3 regions of the Shewanella sedimentimangrovi genome follow, and region 2 is predicted to be linked to each of the others. Evidence: predicted binding sites of a transcription regulator. Region 2 holds the regulator's gene; each other region holds the start of a gene.
What was found. The regulator sigma-54, encoded in region 2, starts transcription at its own class of promoters, with help from an activator protein. The targets are predictions, from matches to a motif close to GTTGGCACGNNNNTNGNNT.
Positions count from the first base shown of each region.

Region 1: a site for sigma-54 is predicted at 1,329-1,347, ahead of JYB85_RS04925 (YggN family protein). Genes of this name have one in related genera too.
Region 3: a site for sigma-54 is predicted at 1,674-1,692, ahead of JYB85_RS15105 (P-II family nitrogen regulator). Genes of this name have one in related genera too.

Region 1 covers NZ_CP071502.1:1,158,388-1,161,666, forward strand. The annotation lists gene JYB85_RS04915 (50S ribosome-binding protein YggL) at 1-280, shown strand, start outside; gene glsB (glutaminase B) at 284-1,213, shown strand; gene JYB85_RS04925 (YggN family protein) at 1,390-2,193, shown strand; gene JYB85_RS04930 (LysR family transcriptional regulator) at 2,615-3,279, shown strand, end outside.
Region 2 covers NZ_CP071502.1:3,528,173-3,531,451, reverse strand. The annotation lists gene rapZ (RNase adapter RapZ) at 1-258, opposite strand, end outside; gene ptsN (PTS IIA-like nitrogen regulatory protein PtsN) at 255-698, opposite strand; gene hpf (ribosome hibernation promoting factor) at 702-989, opposite strand; gene JYB85_RS15750 (RNA polymerase factor sigma-54) at 1,019-2,500, opposite strand; gene lptB (LPS export ABC transporter ATP-binding protein) at 2,614-3,279, opposite strand, start outside.
Region 3 covers NZ_CP071502.1:3,412,064-3,415,342, reverse strand. The annotation lists gene narQ (nitrate/nitrite two-component system sensor histidine kinase NarQ) at 1-802, opposite strand, end outside; gene JYB85_RS15110 (hydrolase) at 925-1,467, opposite strand; gene JYB85_RS15105 (P-II family nitrogen regulator) at 1,739-2,077, shown strand; gene JYB85_RS15100 (ammonium transporter) at 2,089-3,279, shown strand, end outside.

The sequences.
Region 1 (3,279 bases), 1.9 Mb from region 2:
TGAGTTCCAAGAACTGGGCTTTGACATCAGCTGGGAGTTTGATGCCAAGGTCGCCGAAGCCGATATCGACACCATAGTGGATAAGTTCATCGACGATGTTATCGAGGCGCGTAAGCTGGGCTTCCACGGTGGTGGTCACCGCGAGTGGGAAGGCATTATTGCCACTCAAACCCTGGGTAAGTGCACCGAGGAAGACAGAGCCGCGGTCAAGGCGTTCTGGGCAAACCAGAGCGTTGCCAATGTCGAAGTAAGCGAACTGTACGACATTTGGTGGGGCTAAATCGTGACCGAGCAGTTGTCGCTTGAACCAGGCTTGCTCGACGAGATAGTCCAACAAACCCGGCCGCTGCTCGGCAAGGGCAAGGTGGCGGATTATATTCCGGCCCTTGCCGACGTCGATCCCAACAAGCTTGGGATCGCCGTCACCTCCATCGACGGCACCACAGTCGGTGCCGGAGATTACCTGGAGCCCTTCTCGGTCCAGAGTATTTCCAAAGTATTCAGTCTCACCAATGCTCTGATGCTCTATGAAGAGCAGGAAATCTGGGGCAGGGTGGGCAAAGAGCCCTCGGGCCATTCCTTCAATTCCCTGGTGCAGGTGGAACTGGAGCGCGGTATTCCCCGCAACCCCTTTATCAATGCCGGCGCCCTGGTGATAGCCGATTTGCTGCAAAGCCGCCTGGGGGCGCCCAAGCAGCGGATGTTGGAAGTGGTGCGCATGATGAGTGGCAACAACGGCATCTGCTATGACAAGCAGGTTGCCGATTCCGAATACCAGCACAGTGCCCGCAACGCCGCCATCGCCTATCTGATGAAATCCTTCGGCAATTTCCACAATGATGTGGATGCAGTGCTGCGCAATTATTTCCATTACTGCGCCCTTAAAATGAGCTGTGCCGACTTGTCCCGGGCCATGCTGTACCTGGCCAACAGGGGCCAAACCCTCAGCGGTCAGCAACTGGTCAGCGCCACCCAAACCCGTCAGCTCAACGCCCTGCTGGCCACCTCGGGGCTTTACGATGGCGCCGGCGAATTTGCCTACCGGGTTGGCATGCCCGGTAAGAGTGGCGTCGGTGGCGGCATTATCGCCGTGATCCCCGGTCTCCTGTCCGTCTGTGTCTGGTCCCCTGAGCTGGATGGCCATGGCAATTCCCTGGCCGGTACTGCCCTGCTCGAACGCCTGTGTCAGGCACTGGGGCGCTCCATCTTCTGATCCTGCTGCCAACACCTTGGTGAAAATCACCACTTAGTGGTGGTCAGACTCACCAAGGCTGCTTTTTGTTATCAGTAAAGTTCATCATAATTCAATAAAATCAGATAGATACAATTTTGGCACGCTCCGTGCTTTATCCAAACCATCGAAATCGACAATCACAGGATGGAACGCAAATGAAATTACCTTCAATGCTCACAGGGATAGCCCTCGCCACCATGATCTGTAGCACTGCACCTGTTATGGCCCATGAAGATCACCAGGAATGCAATGTCAGCCTGAATTACGATCTGACCATGGAACCGAAAAAGATGGTGTTCAGCAGCAAGGGTAAGGAACAGTACCGCATCGAGCCGGGCAGGCTGTTTGTCGATGGCGAAGAAGTCAGCCTCAACAGCAAGCAAAAAGCGCTGCTGGAACAGTATTCCGATGGTTTGGCCAAGCAAGTTCCCGAGTTTGTAACTTTGGTGACCGAGGCCGTGTCTTTGGCCAGTCAGGCGGTGAGCATGGCCCTGACCCCGCTGCTGGGTGATGACACAGGTGCCAAGGTGGACGAGCTGGTGGCCAATCTGCAAAAGCGTATGGACAAGGTCATGTACCGTAACGGCGACAGCTACTATGTGGGCGCCACCGAAGACTCAATGGATGAAGTATTCAACGAAGAGTTTGAGCAGGAAATCGAGCAGATGGTACAGAACTCTGTGGGTACCCTGATGATCAACCTGGGTAGCCAGATACTCTCTGCCGAAGGCGGCAGCTTCGAAGAGAAGATGGAGAATTTCGGTAAGAAGATGGAATCCATTGGCGACGATATTGAAAAGCAAATGGAAGCCCAGGCCGAGGTGATTGAGGCCCGCGCCGACAAGATGTGTGAAAACTTTGAAGAGTTGCTGGTGTTGGAAAACCGCGTCCGGGAAGAAATTCCTGAACTCAGGGATTACCCCCTGGCACAGCGTGAGCAAGTCGAGTTGCGTGAATAAACCGGGAGTGATTGAAGGTCCCCGTACCCGCTAAAGCCAATGAAGTGTTTCCTTTGAACTTAGGCTGAAAAGTCTTTTGCCCCGGATCCCCTCCGGGGCTTTTTTTATTCGTTTTTTAGCCGGTTGCGCCGGGGCGGGTTAAGCCCATTTCGTGGCTTTTATAGGTCGGATTTGCCCCGGCTACCCAGGCAGTTATGACAGTAAGATGGCGGCTCGCTGGAGTCGCGGTCAGATAATTTGTTATACTTCTAAAAAATAACAAAAAATCCGGTAAAAATACCGGTGCTCCGGACTCTACCTCAGTGTGTGTTTTTGGTATATCTTCTTGAATATCATCGATATGGTATCCGTTTTTTTGCTGCGGCAGCGTCCAGGCGATTAACGGCCAATAGCCAGTCGAAAACAGTTTAAGGCCAGCTTAATGTTAGAACTGTTAGAACCTATCGCCATTTTTACCCACGTAGCCCGTGCCGGTAGCTTCAGTGCTGCTGCCCGGCGTTTGGGGATTTCCAAGTCCAAGGTCAGTACCCAGGTAGCGGATCTGGAGCATAAACTCGGAGTGCAGCTTATTCAGCGCACCACCCGCAGTCTCAGTCTCACGGAAGCAGGTCATTTGCTGTACGTGCAGGGGGAGGAACTGCTGCGCGACGCCGATCAGGCCGTGGCCAGTGTCCATAACCTCAATGATGCCACCCGCGGCGTGCTCAAGGTGGGGATTTCCCAATCCTTCGGCACCATGCACATCATCCCCGCCTTACCTGAGTTTATGGCCCGTCATCCCGAGCTTGAACTGCAGGTGAGCCTGCTCGATCATAAGGTTGACGTGGTCAGCGAAGGCCTGGATTTGTTGCTCACCATGTCCGAGCAATTGCCCCTGGGCATGGTGGCCCGCCCCTTGATGAAGTGCCAGTTCATGTTGCTGGCATCACCCGACTATATTGCCCGTCACGGCGAGCCGTCCAAGCCGGAGCAGCTGGTGGATCACAACTGCCTGGTGTACCACGGTGAGTGGCATGAGCACAGCGTTTGGCAGTTCAAGCGTGGCGATGATTATTGCGAGATAGGGGTTTCCGGTAACTTCCGGGT
Region 2 (3,279 bases):
ATTGAGGAACAGGCTGATCAGCTCGGTACCTTCGGGCAGGGCGGCCAACTGTTGTTCCAACACCTTGTGCTGTTCCGGCAGGTTGCGGACATCGACACTGATGGCCACCAGTTCATTGCTGCTTTTCAGCTGGGCCAACAAGGGGCCTATCAGCGGCAGTGGCAGGTTGTCGACACAGTAATAGCCGAGGTCTTCCAAGACCCTCAGGGCAACGGATTTGCCCGAACCGGAACGCCCCGAGACTATGACCAGTTTCATCCGGTGATCACCTGATAGAGTTCACCGTCATCCTGGCTTTTGCGCAGTTGCTTGATGATCTGCTTGTCGTTGAGCTTTTCTGCCATGGCGGCGAGTGTGCTCAGGTGCTGCTGACATTGGTCCGATGGCACCAGCAGCGCAAACAGTATGTCAACCGGTTGTTTATCTATGGCGTCAAAGCTGATGGCCTCTTCACATTTGACCAGCACGGCGATCGGGGTCTCTATGCTGTTCAGGCGGCCATGGGGGATGGCAATACCATTGCCTATGCCTGTGCTTCCCATTTTTTCTCGGGCCAATAGGCTTTCGAAGATCTCTTGAGAAGAGAGGGTGGGGTACTGGGCGCTGGCGATATCGCTGATCAGTTCCAGTACCTTTTTCTTACTGCCCGGAGTGGCACAGGTGGTGCACTCCGGCCTCAGGATGGTACTCAGTTCCATCTTTTAGTGCTTAGTCAGTTTCTCTTTGTGTTTGATGACCTGACGATCCAATTTATCAATCAGAGCGTCGATGGCGGCGTACATGTCTTCATGCTCAGACGTGGCAAACACTTCACCACCATTGAGGTGCAGCTTGGCTTCTGCAATCTGCTGCATTTTTTGAACATTGAGAACAACGTGCACATTATTGATCTGTTCGAAGTGGCGTTCAAGCTTGGTAAATTTGCTCTCTACATAGTTACGCAGTGAATCTGTAATTTCGATATGGTGCCCAGTCAGATTGATTTGCATAGACACTTTCCTCCAGTATTTACAGTGAGTTATAAGCTTTTACGCTGGTTTGACGGCGGGATCAGCATTGCTTCACGGTACTTTGCAATGGTACGTCTAGCAACGTTGATTCCCTGTTCCGCCAGAAGTTCCGCCATTTTGCTGTCGCTCAATGGTTTCTTCTGATTTTCTGCAGCCACCAACTTCTTGATAAAGGCGCGGATGGCCGTAGACGAGCATTCTCCTCCGTCTTCCGTACTGACATGGCTGGAGAAGAAATATTTCAATTCGAAAATGCCCCGAGGGGTATGCATGTACTTTTGGGTGGTCACCCTGGAAATGGTGGATTCATGCATTTCCACCGCTTCGGCTATGTCGTTCAGCACCATGGGCTTCATGGCTTCTTCACCGTATTCGAAAAAGCCCTGCTGGAACTGCACTATGCAATTGGCCACCTTGAGCAGGGTGTCGTTGCGGCTTTCCAGGCTCTTGATAAACCACTTGGCTTCCTGCAGATGGCCGCGGATAAACTGGCTGTCGGCCTGACTGCGACTGGTGCGGGCCATGGCGGCGTAATGCTGATTGACGTTGAGCTTGGGCATGCAATCGGGATTGAGCTCCACCACCCAGCGGCCATTTTTCTTACTCACAGAGACGTCGGGGATAACGTACTCGTCCTTGCCGGACGTGACCTGTTCGCCCGGACGGGGATTGAGGCTCTGGATCAGCACTATGGCTTCACGCAGCTCATCTTCCTTCAGACGGGTTTTACGCATTAGGGTGCGGAAGTCCCGGGCGGCAATCAGATCCAGATGGTCGCGGATCAGTAGTTTGGCGTTTTCCAGGTGTGGTGTGTCGGCGGCAAAGTGGGCCAGCTGGATCAGCAGGCATTCACTGAGGTCCCTTGCCGCCACCCCTATGGGGTCGAAGTGTTGGATGCGCTTAAGTACGGCTTCCACTTCGTCCAGCTCCACTTCATCGTCGCCCATGGCTTCGAGTATGTCTTCCGTGGTCTGGGTCAGGTAACCGCGTTCATCTATGGCGTCTATGATGGCGGTGGCTATGGCCATGTCGGTGTCTGAGAAAGGGGTGAGGTTCTTTTGCCATTCCAGGTGTTCATAAAGACCGTCGCTGGTCTCTCCCTGGAAGGGCATATCATCATCGCGCATCATGGAGCCGCTGCCGGAAGCAGGGGCGGCGGTGAACACTTCGTCCCAGGTGGTATCCATGGGCAATTCATCGGGCATGGACTGCTGGGTCAGGGCGTCGGAGGTTTCCAGGGTGGAGCTGTCATCGTTACTGCTGGCGGTGACGGGCTCGGAGAAGTCGTCCTGCTCCCTGTGGTCTGAATCGCTGCGCTCCTGGCTGTCGAATTGGTCATCGTCCAGCTCCAACAATGGGTTGGAATCCAGCGCTTGTTGAATTTCCTGTTGCAGTTCAAGTGAAGAAAGTTGCAACAGCCTGATGGCCTGTTGCAATTGCGGCGTCATGGTCAGTTGTTGGCCCAGCTTGAGCTGGAGTGACGCTTTCATCTACTGCGGATCCTTGACTGTTATTGTTATCAGAAAGCTGTTTTCTATCAGTTTTGTGAACTGCTGGCCAGTTGCACTCTTCCTTAATGAGATAGAGATCAGGCTAAATTTAACTATAGCCTGAATTGCTCACCCAAGTACACCGCCCGCACCTGCTGATTGTCCAGAATCTCGGCAGGGGTGCCTTCGGCGATGAGGTTGCCATGGCTGACTATGTAGGCTTTTTCACAGACATCAAGGGTTTCTCTGACGTTGTGATCTGTGATTAATACGCCGAGGCCGCGGCTCTTGAGCTGCTCAATTATTTTCTTGATGTCGATGACCGAAATAGGATCGACGCCGGCGAAAGGTTCATCGAGCAGAATAAAGCGCGGATTGGCGGCCAGGGCCCGGGCGATTTCGACCCGGCGCCGTTCACCACCGGACAGGGACATGCCCATGTTGTCGCGGATATGGGTGATGTGGAACTCTTCCAACAGCTGCTCCAGTTCCTCTTCGCGCTGATCCTGGTCCAGCTCCTTGCGGGTTTGCAGTACCGCCATGATGTTGTCATACACGGACAGCTTACGGAAAATACTGGCTTCCTGGGGCAGGTAGCCTATGCCCTTGCGGGCCCGCAGGTGCATGGGGTCCAGGGTCAGATCGTCTTCGTTGATATGGATGCTGCCCTTGTCACTTTTCACCAACCCCACCACCATGTAGAAAGTGGTGGTTTTGCCGGCGCCATTGGGACCCAGCAGGCCGACCACCTGGCCGGTGCGCACGCTCAGACTGACGTC
Region 3 (3,279 bases), 120 kb from region 2:
CGGGCTTGAGGGCCCGATAATCCGGTTGTTTGCCGTGGAGCATCACCAGGGTGTCATACAGCAGGGCCAGTTCGCCGTTGGCACGGCTGAGGGCGCGGGTTTTTTCCTGTACCTGATGTTCAAGATCGCCATAGAGGGCCGACAGCTCTTTGGCCGTGCTGTCCAGGGCGTGGGTCAGCGCCTGCAGCTCCAGGTATTCGGTTTCGGGCAACTGCACATCGAAGTTGCCTTTGGCTATGGTGTTGGCCGAGTGCATCAGTTGCTGCAGCGGTACCACCACCTTGCGACGGGTATAGCGCACCGCGAAAAAGGCCACCAGCAGCATCAGTCCCAAGCCCATGGCCTGACTGGCGGCCAGCAGTTTTAGTTTGAAGGCGGCGTGGAGTTCGGTTTCCAGCACCAGCAGATCTATGGTGTCGACAAAATCCTGCAACAGTGCCCCATAGCGCCCGGAATCCTCGGCCATGGCCAGCTGCTTCATATGCTGCCATTTGTTCTGAACCAGCAAATATTGCTGCCGCAAGCGCTCCGGACTGGTCCAGTCCTGTGAGCGTTTGAGCGCATCTGAGTTGAGCGTGGTCTCAAACTCCTGGATTTTGGCTTGCAGCTGCTCCTTGCCCGCGTGGGTGTAAAGCATCAGGCGGTAGCTCTGCATCCGCAATGAGCCGGAGGCGTTCACCGCTCTGGCATCCCCCAGGCTGTAGGACAGATTGGCTATGGCAAACAGGGCCAATCCGGAAGAAAGCAGGATCAGGGTCAGCATAAGGCCGAGGATCTTGGAAGTGAGACTGCCCCTGTTCATAAATGCGTTTCTCGGTGTGGTAAAAGCTCTGTTTTACATTAGCTTTTGCTGCAACACATCCTTTGAAGCGCGAAAATGTGAAAGGGGCCACGACTATGGCCCCATTTTATTTATGTTGGCGATTATTTAATCAGTTGCAGCAGCGATTTGAAGCGTTCACCGCTGGCTTCGTGTTGCAGCTCGAACAGTAAAGATTCGACGTTGGTTAATGTGGCTCCGGCCTGTTGCATCATGGCCAGGCCAAGTTGCCGATTGGCTTCGGTGCGTGAACCCACAGCGTCGGCGACCAGATGTACTTCAAAACCTGCGTCCAGCAGATCGCGGCAGGTCTGGTAGACGCAGATGTGGGTCTCTATGCCGCACAGGATCACCTTGCGTCTGCCGCTGAGGGTCAGGGCGTCGCGAAACTCGGCGTTGGGCCAGGCACTGAAGTGGGCCTTGGCTATGGGCTGGCAACGCTGACGCAGTTCGCAGGCCAGCTCTTCTGAGGTCGCGCCCAGCTTATCCGGCAATTGTTCCAGCCACAGGGTGGGAATATCGAACAGACCTATCCCGCGGATAAGAGTGAGCAATTGGCCGTGCAAGCCATCGCTGTCGTGCATCATGCGGGCCAGCTTGCCCTGTACATCCACCACCAGCAGCAGTGCCTGATGTTCCATCAACATAAGTTGTTTCTCCTGTCTGCGTTTTATTCCAGTAAACGCCTTTTAAGCGTGAAAGCCAATACTGCTTAGGTCCAGTGTATAAGACCGTGCCCTGGCCCTGCGCCAACATGGGGCAGTGGTTGCATAAATGCACTAAAAAGGTGCGTTTTTATGCGTCATTTATGCGCTAATTATTATTTATCCGTTTAATAACAATGAGTTGAATATCTGGCCCGATGCTTGAATTGTCTTTGTCACAATTTGATAACGACAGCTTATGTTGGAGGTTGGGATGAAACTGATCAGCGCAATCATCAAGCCATTCAAACTGGATGATGTCCGTGAGGCCATCGCCGGTATGGGGATTGAGGGGATGACAGTGACCGAAGTGAAAGGCTTTGGTCGACAAAAGGGGCACACAGAGCTGTACCGAGGTGCCGAGTATCAGGTGGACTTTCTGCCCAAGATTAAGTTGGACATTGCCACCAAGGCCGAAAACGTCGAATTGTTGCTGGAGGCCATCACCGCCGCCGCTCACACCGGCAAGATTGGTGACGGCAAGATTTTCGTGATGGATCTGGAACAGGCGATCCGTATCCGTACCGGCGAAACAGACACAGAAGCGCTTTAAGGGGGACCAAGATGGAAGAAATTACTAAGCTGGGCCTGACGGTGGCCGAACTGAGATTTGCGTTGGATACCTTTTATTTTCTGATATCCGGTGCGTTGGTGATGTGGATGGCGGCCGGTTTCGCCATGTTGGAGGCCGGTCTGGTGCGCTCCAAAAACACCACAGAAATCCTCACCAAAAACGTGTGTCTGTATTCCATAGCCTGCATTACCTACCTGATGGTGGGTTACCACATCATGTATGTGGATAACAGTGAGGGAGGCTTCCTGCCGAGCTTCGGCGCCCTGATAGGCAGCCAGGCAGGGGATGCCAGCCATGCCCTGGAGTCGGATTTCTTCTTCCAGGTGGTGTTTGTGGCGACCTCCATGTCGATAGTCTCAGGTGCCGTGGCCGAGCGCATGAAACTGTGGGCCTTCCTGGCGTTTTCCGTAGTTATGACGGCGGTCATTTATCCGGTGGAAGGTTATTGGACCTGGGGCGGCGGTTTTGTTTCCAAGGCCGGTTTCGTTGATTTTGCCGGCAGCGGTATTGTGCACATGGCCGGGGCTGCAGCCGCGCTCGCCGGTGTCCTGTTGCTCGGCGCCCGCCGTGGCAAATACGGTCCCAATGGTCAGGTCAATCCGATCCCCGGCTCTAACCTGCCGATGGCGACCCTGGGGATGTTCATCCTGTGGATGGGCTGGTTCGGCTTCAACGGTGGCTCACAACTGATGGTGTCCGATGCTGCCAATGCGACATCCGTAGCCAAGATTTTCGTCAACACCAACTCGGCTGCTGCTTTCGGTGCCATTGCGGCTCTGGTGGTGTGTAAGATGATTTGGGGCAAGGCGGATCTGACCATGATTCTTAACGGCGCCCTGGCAGGTCTGGTGGCCATCACAGCGGATCCCCTGTCTCCGTCTCTGGGCTTGGCGGCGGCCATAGGCCTGACGGCCGGTGCCATGGTGGTGTTTGCCATTGTCGCCCTCGACAGAGTCAAGATTGACGACCCGGTTGGCGCTATCTCAGTGCACGGTGTTGCCGGTATCTTTGGCTTGTTGCTGGTGCCCCTGTCGAACGCGGATGCGACCTTGCTTGGGCAGCTTATCGGCATAGGTGCCATTTTTGCCTGGGTCTTTGCTGCCTCTCTGCTGGTATGGCTGGCTTTGAAACTTACCATGGGGATCCGCGTCAGCGAAGAAGAAGAGTACAACGGTATGGAT